3 regions of the Paenibacillus sp. B46(2026) genome follow, and region 1 is predicted to be linked to each of the others. Evidence: riboswitches for the same ligand, from Rfam matches in the RefSeq annotation. Region 1 holds a riboswitch; each other region holds the start of a gene.
The links. Region 1 has a riboswitch for S-adenosylmethionine ahead of mmuP (S-methylmethionine permease). Riboswitches for the same ligand answer to the same signal wherever they lie in the genome.
Positions count from the first base shown of each region.

Region 2: another riboswitch for S-adenosylmethionine. It lies ahead of AC1S8V_RS24460 (methionine ABC transporter ATP-binding protein); the one in region 1 lies ahead of mmuP (S-methylmethionine permease).
Region 3: another riboswitch for S-adenosylmethionine. It lies ahead of metA (homoserine O-acetyltransferase MetA); the one in region 1 lies ahead of mmuP (S-methylmethionine permease).

Region 1 covers NZ_CM165907.1:5,867,901-5,872,301, forward strand. Annotated here, with positions in the region: gene AC1S8V_RS26120 (outer membrane protein assembly factor BamB family protein) at 1-567, shown strand, start outside; gene mmuM (homocysteine S-methyltransferase) at 724-1,791, opposite strand; gene mmuP (S-methylmethionine permease) at 1,769-3,181, opposite strand; SAM riboswitch class I at 3,274-3,375, opposite strand; gene AC1S8V_RS26135 (Ger(x)C family spore germination protein) at 3,444-4,401, opposite strand, start outside.
Region 2 covers NZ_CM165907.1:5,510,622-5,515,022, forward strand. Annotated here, with positions in the region: gene AC1S8V_RS24445 (DUF2167 domain-containing protein) at 1-488, shown strand, start outside; gene AC1S8V_RS24450 (MetQ/NlpA family ABC transporter substrate-binding protein) at 619-1,458, opposite strand; gene AC1S8V_RS24455 (methionine ABC transporter permease) at 1,533-2,192, opposite strand; gene AC1S8V_RS24460 (methionine ABC transporter ATP-binding protein) at 2,194-3,228, opposite strand; SAM riboswitch class I at 3,355-3,496, opposite strand; gene AC1S8V_RS24465 (Cthe_2314 family HEPN domain-containing protein) at 3,626-4,342, opposite strand.
Region 3 covers NZ_CM165907.1:1,955,875-1,960,275, reverse strand. Annotated here, with positions in the region: gene AC1S8V_RS09025 (trans-sulfuration enzyme family protein) at 1-842, opposite strand, end outside; gene AC1S8V_RS09020 (PLP-dependent transferase) at 839-2,026, opposite strand; gene metA (homoserine O-acetyltransferase MetA) at 2,051-2,968, opposite strand; SAM riboswitch class I at 3,210-3,334, opposite strand; gene corA (magnesium/cobalt transporter CorA) at 3,786-4,401, shown strand, end outside.

The DNA of each region.
Region 1 (4,401 bases):
AGTAAGTTTGGCAATCATCCCGATTTATACTTGATTAGCCTGACAACCGGAAAAAAAATTAAAACGATCACTGGTGGTAAAGGTTACAATGGGATTAAGAGTCTATCTGACGGCACACTACTATATTATAATATCTACAAAAAAACAATAACGCTTAAAGGCTATAACAGCACGGGGCAGCTAAAGTGGACAAAACAACTTCCTTATAAGGAATATTCAACAGAGCTTTTTGCATTGAAAGATCGGTTTGTATTTGTGGATTATAAAAATAAGCGAATCAAGCTATATTCATCTTCAGGTAAATTAATTGCTGAGAAGGCATATCTGCCAGTATCATATCCCAATATGGCTTTGGATGGCACAAGTTTGATGTTTAAATCTGAAAAGAATGACGAAGATGAACTAGAACTAATTATTATGGACACAAGCAACCTGAACGTTTTGTACACCTACAAAAATGACGAATTTGATCTTAATGATGAACGTCTATTTCTCAATAACACAACGGGTCTGTACATCCTAAGCGACGAAGGTCGTACCTTAGTTAGCACTCAGTTAATTAAATAGCATAATCAGAAGCATCAGAAGAGGAATGTCCTCATGTTGATGTTAACGCTAAATCACACTGAAAAAGCCCTCACCAATCCAGTAATGGGTCGTGAGGGCTTCTTCATATGTGGTTGTATCTCTAGCTTTTCGGTGTACAACTCTACATCAAGTCTTTTAACTCCGCCACTTCTTCGCAAGTTCACCAATCTGATGTGGCGTAGTTCGGCAACAACCACCAATAATTTTCGCGCCCGCTGCAACCCACTGCTCCGAAGCATCACTCATACTGCCACATGTACCCTGTCCGCTCCACGTCTTCGTTGCCGCATCGTATACTTCTCCCGAGTTCGGATACACAATTACAGGTTTGTCACTGGTACGGCTCAAAATGCCCACTGCTTCCGTCACCACTTCCATCGGAGCACAATTCAGGCCAATCGCCGCAATCTGCGGCTCGGAGCCAAACTTCTGTGCACACACCTCAAGCGGTGTGCCTTCGCTGATGCTTGTCCCGTCTTTTAAAGAAAAAGATAACCAGGCATACGCATGAGGAAACTCCTTCAGTAAATCAACCAGCACCTGCGCTTCCTGCAAGGATGGAATGGTCTCAAACGCCAGAATATCAGCACCCGCTTCAAGCAGCGCCGCCATACGCGGACGGTGAAATGCGGCAAGCGTCTCATCCGACACGCCGTAATGTCCCACATACTCTGAACCATCCGCCAGATAGGCGCCGTACGGTCCAACGGACCCGGCAATAATTGGACGTGGACGAAGACAGTCTTCTTCGCGATCCTCTGTACGATCTGTTATATACTCCTCATTCTCCACGGTCTCGGAACGTACCGAAGGAGCTTTTACAAGCTGACCTGTCGAGCTTTCTCTCCCTACTAAACCACCCTGCACTTCTGCCCATACGTCATCTCTCGCCTTTGCAGCCAGTTCCACCGTCTTGCGAATCAGGTCCAACGCTTCTTGCTCTCCGATTCCTCTCTTGCTAAAGCCATCCACCGTCGCCTGATAACTGGATGTAATGGCGCAGTCGGCTCCTGCTCGAAAATAATCCGCATGGACCTGAACGATAACGTCCGGATTCTCAATTAACACACGCGCCGACCATAGCGGATCATCCAGATCAGATCCATGCTGTTCGAGTTCCGTTGCGAGCGCTCCATCCAGAATCATGACCGGATGTTCGCGCAGGATCTGTTCTATGGGGTTAATCTGTTGTACTTGCGTCATGTACTTGTCCTCTTTTCTTATTCACACGTTCTGTCAGATAATAAGCTGCGTAACACACTGCGATAAATGGAATCCCACAATACAGCGCAATTCGCTGTGTAGGATCAAAAGCAATACCTATGCATGAAGCCAGGCATAATATAAATGAGATAATCGGTACCGCCGGATACAGTGGTGTGCGGTAGACCAGATCTTTGACCGCATGTCCTTCCCGGATATACTGTCTACGGAACATGTACTGGGAAGCACTGATGCTCATCCATACGGCCACAACAGCCAGACCTGAAATGGAGACCAGTGTAATATACACGGTACCTGGCGCAATGATGCTGGACAGCAGAGCGAGCGCACCACCAACCATACTGATCAGGAGCGCATTCAGCGGTACCCCGCGTTTCGTCAATTTGGCGAACCAAGGAGAGATCGTTCTTTTATCAGCCAGAGACCAGAGCATCCGTGATGAAGCATACAGGCCTGAATTGGCAGCAGAGAGAATTGCCGTTAGAATAACAAAGTTCATAATGTCTGCTGCATACGGTACACCCACTCGCTCCATGACCGCTACAAATGGACTTTGCAGTACACTGGCATCCGACATAGGCAGCAAGGCAGACAAGATAATAATCGTTCCGATGAAAAAAATCACCAAACGCCACAGCGTTGTATGAATAGCCTTTGGTATTGTCTTTTCCGGATTCTCCGTCTCCCCGGCAGCAATGCCGATTAACTCGGTGCCTGAGAATGCAAAATTTACAGCAAGCATGGTCATCAATATCGCTGTAGCCCCATGAGGGAACCATCCAGATGCTGTAATATTCGATAGAAACGGAGCAGGTTCAGCATCCGCCATCGGAATGATACCAAACATGGCTGCGCCACCGATAATAATGAAGATTACGATGGTAACTACTTTCACCGATGAGAACCAGAACTCCGATTCCGCGAAAAATTTTACCGTCAGTGCATTAAACAAAAAGATCATCAGTGCAAACAGCGCGCTCCAGATCCATACGTTCACCGATGGAAACCAACGCTGCATTAGCAGTCCCGCGGCTGTAAACTCGGAACCAAGGGCAACCGTCCAGGTTAACCAGTACAACCAGGCCACCGTGTATCCTGTTGCTGGTCCGATGTATTTGGCTGCGTAGCTATGAAATGCTCCCGTCTCTGGCATATGAACAGACAGTTCACCGAGACATAGCATGACCAGATATACGACGATTGCTCCGATCAGGTAGGACAGAATGGTTCCCAGTGGTCCCGCCTGCTGAATCGTGTAACCCGAGCTGAGGAATAATCCCGTTCCAATGACTCCTCCGAGAGAGAGCATGATCACATGCCGTGCCTGCATTTTCCGCTGAAAATGCCCTTTATCGTTGTTGTTCTCCATACCTGCTGCTCCCCTACTTCTTCATCCAGAAAAAACAAAAAAGACCCACTCTTCCTAAAGAGTGCGCCGTTACTGACAAATAAAAACAAACGCTCCTATCTATCAGGCTTTCACCCGCTGGAATTAGCACAGTATCCTTCAGATCTGTTGCTGAGGTTTCTAAGGGCCAGTCCCTCCACCTCTCTGGATAAGAAAATGATTTTTTATAAATATAGCGATCTATCATGAATGTGTCAACAGTTATTCAAAATTGAACATGTTTCTAGTCGGTTGAGGAACCCGGACTGTTAATGCTGAGGTTCACCTCATAAGTAATCGGCACGGTGCTAAAAATTTGGTCCCAATCGTCTTTGACCTTTTTCCATGTTTCCGGATATTTGATGCGCAGACTATCCCGAAAATCAGCAACGTCTACTTTATAGGTGTGTTGAAGTTTGTAGAGAACCTGTCGAACCTGTTGCTCGGCCAGCTCAGCAAATTCCTCTTCCAGCTCTTTGAGGTAAGCCTCCTCTAGCTCTTCTTCGGGAACACGCCAATCCTCCATCAGCCAGCCTTCAGATTCGTTCTTTACATGGAACGATATATCATCGCCGACCACCTTCGGAATTACTTTTGTTTTTTTCTTCTTCGTTTCAAATATAACGGTGAACCCCTCCTTGTTATATGTCTTCAAGACGCCTCCTTTTGCTTTAGGCTTAATCCACGATAGCCCTTCCAGGTCCGTTTGACTCAGTTCCCCGAGAAATTTTTTCGTCTTTCCATCAAAAACGCTGCCTCCGGAGAACTCATCTTCTCCATTGGAATTCAGCACATTTTGAAGCAGGAAGCTGGATCCGGATTGCATTTTGGCATCTAATTTGGAGAGCAAGACTGGGTCCAGAATCTTATTGGAAATGTACGAATTGTTCGTTATTCCTGTGAGATGAAATGCAGGAATCCGGGAAGGGTCCTGTGAAGTCAGTACATCTACCGCACGATGATGACTAATCAGGACCAGGCAATTTGGACGAATATCGTTATCTCGAAGGACTAAATCAAGGAGTTGGTCCAGACCATACTTTTTGGCAATATCCTTGGAGACAACGATAACCTTCAGATGATGTCCGATAAGTGGACGATCTCGCCTTAGTGCAAACTGACGAAAGATTTGCAGCAAGGAATCTCCGGTAAGCTGTTCATTGGAATAGGAGCTTTTGCCTGAAGCAGGTGAACCGGATTGC
Region 2 (4,401 bases), 360 kb from region 1:
ATCAGCAAGCCATGGTGAATTACAATGTAAAACTCCTGACACGTGAAGGGTATATCACAGCCATTCTGGTTACAGATACGGCCACCTTTCAACAGAGCCGCCAGGCATTCGAGGAAACGGTCCTTAATCAACTTAGCATCAATGCGGGATATACCTATGAGGAGTATGATGCTTCGACTGACAAAACATCCACCATAGGGCTCAATAGCCTTCTGATGGGCGGGATCGGGTACACGGCTTCCCAAAAATTCAGTGCTCTTCTTTTGCTCAAAAAAGGGTGGGCCTTAATCCTGGTTGTTGTACTCGGTCTGATCGGGTGGATCAGATACAAAATCAAAAGCTCAAACGGAGATGAAGAAAAACTCTCTCCCACCGAGAGAACGTACCTGCAAGAAGCTGATGAGCAGCAGTATGCTGATCAAAATGAATTATCCTACTACCGCCAATCTGGACATCACTCCAACACTGATAAAACAGAAGAACTCTGACTTATGTTGATCCCCGCGTCAGCACAGACTTATGTAACATAAAATAAGCCGTATATCTCTTCTGGAGAGATATACGGCTTATTTCTTACAAACTTTACATCATATCATTTCATATCATACATATCGTGAATTATTCAGTTGCAGGTTCAACTGCACCTTGGTAACGTTCTTTGATAAATGTTTTAACTTCTTCGGAGTGCAGTGCAGCAGCCAGTTTCTGGATTGCATCTGCATCCTTATTGTCCTCACGGGAAACGAGGATGTTTGCATATGGGTTACCTTGCAGATCTTCGATCAGCAAAGCATCATTTGCAGGATTCAGGTTGGCTTCGAGCGCGTAGTTAGCATTGATGAATACCAGATCTGCTTCATCCAATTGACGAGGCATCATGGCTGCATCCAGCTCGATGATATCCAGATTCTTCGGATTTGCTGTGATATCCTGAATCGTAGATGTGATGTTTGTGTTGTCTTTCAGCGTAATGATGCCTTCCTTCGCGAGCAACAAGAGTGCACGTCCACCATTAGATGGATCACTCGGAATCGCTACTTTTGCGCCGTCTTTCAATTCATCCAAAGACTTGATCTTTTTGGAGTATCCACCAAAAGGTTCAACATGAACAGGTGTTACCGTAACCAGGTTGAAACCACGCTCTTTATTCTCGGTGTCCAGGTAAGGCTGATGCTGGAAGAAGTTTGCATCCAATTTTTCATCAGCAAGCTGCTGGTTAGGTTGAACATAATCATTAAACGTAACCACTTGCAAACGGATACCTTGGGCTTCCAATTCAGGCTTAATGCTTTCCAGAATCTCAGCGTGTGGTGTTGGTGAAGCTCCCACTTTTAATTCTACCGTGCGCGGAGCGCCTCCGGCATTGTCTGCGCCGCTATCGGCATCCTTGTTGTTTCCGCAAGCTGCAAGTACTGCAATCAGCATAAGACTAAGTAAAGCAAAAGACCATTTTTTCATGTGTAAAACCCCTTCTCTAATCATTTTTTCATGTGGTATCCGCATGAATGCATACCCCTCATGTTATCTATGTGTTATTTCCTGGTGAAAAATACAACCAAGCGATCTCCTGCCATTTGGAGAATTTGTACCAGAATGATCATAGAGACTACGGATATAATCATGATTTCATCCTGATAACGATAGTATCCATAGTTAATTGCCAGCGTTCCCAGACCTCCACCACCGACCATACCCGCCATCGCCGTGTACGAGACAAGCGTAACGATAGTGATGGTTATTCCAGCAAGCAGACCAGGTAGTGCCTCAGGCAACAGTACCCGTCTTACAATCTGTCCAGTCGATGCACCCATTGCCTGTGCCGCTTCAATGACACCACGATCCACTTCACGCATTGTTGTCTCTACCAGTCGAGCGAAGTAAGGAGCTGCTGAAATAACTAAAGGTGGGATAACACCAAGCACCCCTGTAGCTGTACCGACGAGTGAACGAGTGAATGGAATAAGAGCAACAATCAATATGATAAATGGGATCGATCGCAAAATATTAACAATCAGGGACAGTATAATGTACACCACCCTTGACTGGGTTGAAGCAGATCGGGCTGTCATGAACAGCAGCACCCCGAGCGGTAAACCAAAGATTACGGTAAACAAGCCTGATACACCCAAAATTTGCAGTGTCTCAATGGAAGCTTTACCAACCTCTTCCCAACGTACGGTTGAAAAATCCATGTTAACGTAACACCTCCACATCAAGTCCCTCTGCGGTTAATTCTGATATCGTCCGGTCAATCGCATTAGTATCGCCTTCGAACCGAACGGTCAGCTGACCATAAGGAACCTGTTTGATCGTAGAGATCGTACCTTGCAGGATGGCAAAATCCACACCCGTTTTACGTACCGTTCTGGATAAAATCGCTTCATACGTTTTGTTACCCAAAAAGGATATCTTCACAAGTTTGGAAGCAGCACCTGCCTGTAATTCCAAGCCTGCATTCGCCAAAGCAGTCTCTTCAAGGGCAAGTTCAACTTCATGATCACGCATCATAAAGTCCCGCGTAATGGCATGCTGCGGCTTCAGGAATACTTCGGTTACAGGTCCCTGTTCCACTATGCCGCCTTGATGAATGACAGCCACTTTGTCACAGATATTCTGGATGACGTGCATCTCATGTGTAATCAGCACAATCGTGAGGTTGTACTTTTCGTTAATGTCGAGCAATAACTTCAGAATTGAATTTGTCGTCTGCGGATCAAGTGCCGAGGTGGCCTCATCACAGAGAAGTACATTCGGATCACTTGCAAGTGCTCTCGCAATCCCTACACGTTGTTTCTGTCCACCCGATAATTGAGCCGGATATTTGTTGCTATGATGCTCCAGACCAACCAGAGTGAGCATTTCCTTCACTTTGCGATCAATGGCTTCCCTGGGTGTATTCACAAGCTTTAGTGGAAAAGCCACATTGTCATATACCGTTGCCGAGGATAACAGGTTAAAGTGTTGAAAAATCATCCCGATCTTGCGTCTCTGTTGCTGCAATTCGGTTTTATTCAGTTCAGTCAGGTTGATCCCGTCTACCCAAACTTCACCCTCCGTAGGGCGTTCCAACAAATTAATGCAACGGATCAGTGTACTTTTACCCGCTCCAGAATGGCCGATCACTCCGTAGATTTCACCCTTCTGAATGCTCAAATTCAGCTCGGATAATGCTGTTGTAGATTTTGCTCCTTTGCCGTACGTCTTCGTTAAACCTTTTAATTCAATCAATCGCACTTGCCCCTTTCCAACCACCTACATGTATCTTTACCCGATCTAAAGGAAAACTCCCCTATACATACAAAAAAAGAGCCCTTTGCAGATACAAAGAGGGCTCTTTACGTGAAAGAATATACCTTCTCATCTGCCAAAATCGTGTCTTGCACCATTTTGTAGGAATTAGCACCTAACATCTATAACGAATGACACATGTGTCGTGTCGTTACAAATCGGTTGCCGGGCTTCATCGGGCCTGTCCCTCCGCCGCTCTCGATAAGAAATATGTTGTTGTAGGATTCTATAAGTTCATGTAGTTTATGCTTTATAATGTGAACATAACTTCTGAAATATCAGTCATATCTGTGTAACATTCGATTGAAACTCAGTATATTCCAAGTATTCCGATTTGTCAAAGGGAATTATTTCTTTGCCATATTTTATTGATATAGCTATAAGAGGCTGTTAACGTTTCACAGACCATATCCACGCCCTGACGCATTTCCTGCACATGTTGATTCAGATCCTCCAATTTCACTTTACCTTGCAAGGTCTGATGTAACTGCCACAAATCATCGTGCATTTCGGAGTTCATGTAGTGAATTTCCATATTACGTCGTTTGCGGAGCTTGCTCATCGGCTCACGATAAGAGTCCTTGATCTGAATCAACCGCAAGGCAAGATCATGATGCTCCCTCGCATAGTCGAACTGTCTTAACACAGTAAAATAAGAAAAGTGCGCTTTTGTATTTGAGGTATTCAGCTGGAATATCTCATTCAATACGGTGCCGACTTTATCCAGAATGGCAAAGCAGCGAATGAAGCCATCTTTGTAGAAATACACATACCGGGCATACTCGGCTTTTTCGGGCGGCGTCATATCGTCCGTAGAACCTGCAACGACCTTTTGGCGAAAATGAGCAGCAGCGAAGCAGCTTTGCTCCAGTTCATCCAGTGAAGAGATAAGCCCCTGGGTCCACACATACAGTTTCCGATAGTCATGCGCGGGGTCATGGTCCACATGCATTTGTCGCTGAAATAGCTCAAGCGTATGCGCCATGGACTCCATTGCTTCTTTCAGCAAACCTTCGTTTACACGCGGCTTTTCTCCCAGCAACGTTCGCAGCATATATAACCTCCTCTTTTCCAAATCAACAAGGTTTCATCACTATAATACATAATCATTCC
Region 3 (4,401 bases), 3.0 Mb from region 1:
GCAATATCACTGCGCTCATTAAGCCATGCGGCCAGTTTGGCTGTGCTCTGTTCACTATGAGCCATACGAGCCCCCAAGGTTTTCATCCCGCGCATCAGAAGCCAGGATTCTTGTGCCCCGAGTACAGTTCCGAGTCCATTTTGCAACTGTTTCAGTTGTACGCCAAGTGATTCCGTGCGAGCAACAGCTAACCCCGCTAACACATCACTGTGACCCCCGAGAAACTTGGTAGCACTATGTACGACAATATCCACGCCAAGCTCAATTGGACGCTGATAGTACGGTGTCATAAAGGTGTTATCCAGAATCGTGATCAGGTCATGTTCCTTCGACCAGTCAGTCACGGCAGCGATATCCGTAATACGCAGGGTCGGGTTAGACGGTGTTTCCATATAAACTGCCTTGGTGTTCGGCTTGAGTGCCGCTTTTACTTCATCTATATTGGTCATGTCTACAAAGGTCGTCTCAATCTGCATACGGCTTAATATGGAAGTAAGCAACCGATACGTACCTCCATATACATCTTCCGTTACAATCATGTGGTCCCCTGCGGAGAACATCATGAACACGCTGGAGATTGCAGCCATCCCGGATGAATAGGCGAATCCTCGTGCTCCACCTTCCAGCAGTGTGATGTAATCTTCCAATGCCTGACGTGTCGGATTACCCGAACGACTGTAATCATGTTGAGGCGGATTAAAAATATCAAAATGATGGAATGTGGATGCTTGATAGATCGGTACACTGGAGGCCCCAGTCGTTTTGTCGATCTCATCGCCGAAATGGAGCAATTTCGTATCAAATTTCAGCTCGGAATTCGGCTTGTTGTTGGACTCACTCATGAGTGCACGCCTCCTTCAATTTCCTGTTGCGCTGCTGTCAGCGCATTGCCGAGATCTGCAATCAGATCATCCGCATGTTCAATACCTACGGAGAACCGAAGCAGGCGGTCATCCACACCTACAGCGTCACGAATTTCAAGCGGTATATCCGCATGAGTTTGTACTGCCGGGTAAGTCATGAGTGATTCCACTCCGCCGAGACTTTCAGCAAAAGCAATGAGTTTGATATGACGCAGCAACGGTTCAACATAACGTGCATCCTTCACTTTGAAAGAGAAGATACCTGTGTTACCGCTGGATTGTTTATTCTGTATTTCATACCCCGGATGATCGGATAGGCCTGGATGATACACTTCAACCACCGCCGGATGCTCAAGCAAGTATTTGGCAATGGTAAGTGCATTGTGCTGATGACGCTCCATGCGAAGAGCTAGCGTTTTCATGCCTTTCATCAACTGATAAGAGTCACTTGGAGACAATACCGCTCCAATGGAATTATGAAGGAACGCCATTTCTGCAGATAATGCCTCACCCTTGGTTATGATTAATCCGGCCAGCACATCATTGTGTCCGCCCAGATATTTGGTAGCACTATGAATGATGATATCAGCACCCAGTTCAATCGGACGCTGGAAAAATGGAGTCAACAACGTGTTGTCAACAATGGTCAACAGGTTGTAGCTTTTCGCCCAGGAAGCGACGGCTTCCACATCGGTGATCATCATCAGTGGATTCGTTGGTGTCTCAATGAATACAGCTTTGGTATTCGGCTGACGAACATTCTCCAATGCTGCAAGGTCATTCGTGTCCACATAGCTTGCCGTTACGCCGAAACGAGACAGAATACGTTCCAACAGACGATACGTTCCGCCATACAGATCCAGCGATACAATCAGATGATCTCCTTGACCAAACATGGCAAAGATGGTTTGCAGCGCGGCCATACCCGAGCTACAGGCAAACCCTGCATCACCGGACTCCAGCGCTGCGGCCGCTTCTTCCAACACTTTGCGAGTTGGGTTGGTCGTACGAATATAATCAAATCCCGTGCTTTGTCCAAGCTTCGGGTGGCGAAACGCAGTGGATTGATAGATCGGAAAGTTAATGGCGCCTGTTACCGGTTCATTGATGGACCCAATTTGTGCTAAGCGGCTTTCGATTTTCAACTTGCTGTTGTCTTCCATTGCTGCATCCTCCTGTAATTTCGATTAAATTTGCGGGCCAATATCGTAAGGTGTTTCTTGATACACATAGTAATTGAGCCAGTTAGAGAATAATAAGTTGGCATGAGCGCGCCAAGTAGCCGGTGGCACACGGGAAGGATCGTCATTCGGATAATAATGTCTAGGCAATGCGATATCCAAACCCTTCGCTGCATCCCGGTCATACTCCCACTTTAATGAGAATGGGTCATATTCGGCATGTCCTGTGGCAAAAATTTGTTTGCCGTCTTTGGTGGCAACCAGGAAGATACCGGCTTCCTCGGATTCAGCCAAGATCTCTAAATTCTCATTCTTTTCAATATCTTCGCGTCTCACTTCCGTATGACGGGAATGTGGGACGTTGAATACTTCATCGAATCCACGCAACAACGGAACATGGGGTTTGTTGATGGTATGTGGGAAAACGCCAAAACACTTTTCATCAAGTGCAACCTTGGGTACGTTAAAATGATGGTATAAACCTGCCTGGGAAGCCCAACATATGTGCAGGGTTGAAGTCACATTGGTTTTGGTCCATTCGAAGATCTCCTGGATTTCATTCCAATAGTTCACGTCTTCGAAATCCATCTGTTCCACTGGGGCACCCGTAATAATCATGCCATCGAAACGGCGGTGCTCAATCTCATCGAAGGTTTTATAGAACAAATCCAAATATTCCTGAGACGTATTCTTTGACGTATGGGATTTGGGATGTACCAGAACGACATCCACCTGAATGGGTGTATTTCCCACCAGACGAAGCAATTGTGTTTCCGTCGTTTCCTTTGTAGGCATCAGGTTTAATATAGCGATACGGAGTGGACGAATATCCTGCTGGTAAGCAGAAGTTTCATCCATGACGAAGATATTCTCTCCTTCAAGTACTTCTTTTGCTGGCAGAGTATCAGGTATTTTGATTGGCATGGTAAGTCTAACTCCTCCTTGTGCATTGATAGATGCAGCTACCGCTGGCTTGATGTGTCCACATCAATACAGTTATAGGCTGCCATGAGTTTGTCTACATATATTGGATTACACGTCCATCCAAAGAAAGTTACAGACAACCTCAAGTTCCTTAGCGAAAATCACTGCTGAGAAGTCGGGGCATATGACAAAGACCTTCCTCGGATTTCGAGAAAGGTCATATGTAAATAGATATGCGCCTCTCTCATCTCTCAGTTACAACAGTGCCAATTGGGCACTTGGTCGCTGCAAGAATTAGCACCGTGCGGTATACCGCCGGTTGCCGGGTTTCATCGGGCCAGTCCCTCCACCTACTCTTGATAAGATTTCGCTGTATTAGATTGTAATTGAATATGGTTCACCGTCTACTTTATTACATTAATGCCCTCACGTCAAGGTGCAGTTCAATGTCTGCTTTCCAGATCGGAACCGTTCATCATCTGTTGTCATACACTGCCTCAGAGCGCGAAATAGACACATTTTTGCGCTTGAAAGCACCTTGTACCAGCGGTATACTAAACAAGGTGTTATAAACCCTTATGTGAGAGGTGACATATTAAATGGATGGCGACCCGAGGCCTGACTGGCAGCCGAATTCCGACAAACTGCATAGAGAATTGACATCAGCATGCCGGCAGCGGGACGTAACTTCCGTTTGATTATAAAGTGAACGCAGCCCTGATCTCCAGGCTCCGCTGCCGACCGGCTGATTTGTTCTTTTTGCGCCCATAATGATAATATCCGCCAGCTTGGCGGGTGCAGAAGGAGTAGATTAACGATGAAAATCCGGTTGGTAAACAACGGTGTATTTATTCCGGTGGACGACATTCAGCAGGCGCTGACTCCACCAGCGGAAGGATTTTACTGGATTGATGCAGATGTAGACGATTTGGCGGTACTTCAGCCGCTGTTCTTGATGCATGATCTGGCTGTGGAAGACTGTCTCAGTGACGAAGAACAACGTCCGAAGATTGAAATTTATGAGAACCATTATTTTATTGTGATTAATAGCATTCGTTTCGATGATGAAGAGATTTTTCTACGTGCGGTCAACCTGTTCCTCGGCAGACATTTCATTATAAGTGTTACGAAACAGAAGGTCAGCGAATTGCGCACACTGAAACCAATCCTGTGGGAACAGGAAATCAGTACACCCGATCGTCTGCTGTATTTGCTGGTTGACTTGATTGTTGATAATTATTTCACCGTAGGTGACCGAATAGAAGCTCGAATTGAGAAGCTTGAGGAAGACATTCTGATGCACACCAAAAAATCACATTTGAATGAAATCATCGGGCTACGCAGTGAGATTCTGTGGCTGAAGAAAGTCCTTGGACCTCAGAAAGAGGTCATTAACACACTGAACAAAAAAGATCTGCGTCTCATTGATGATC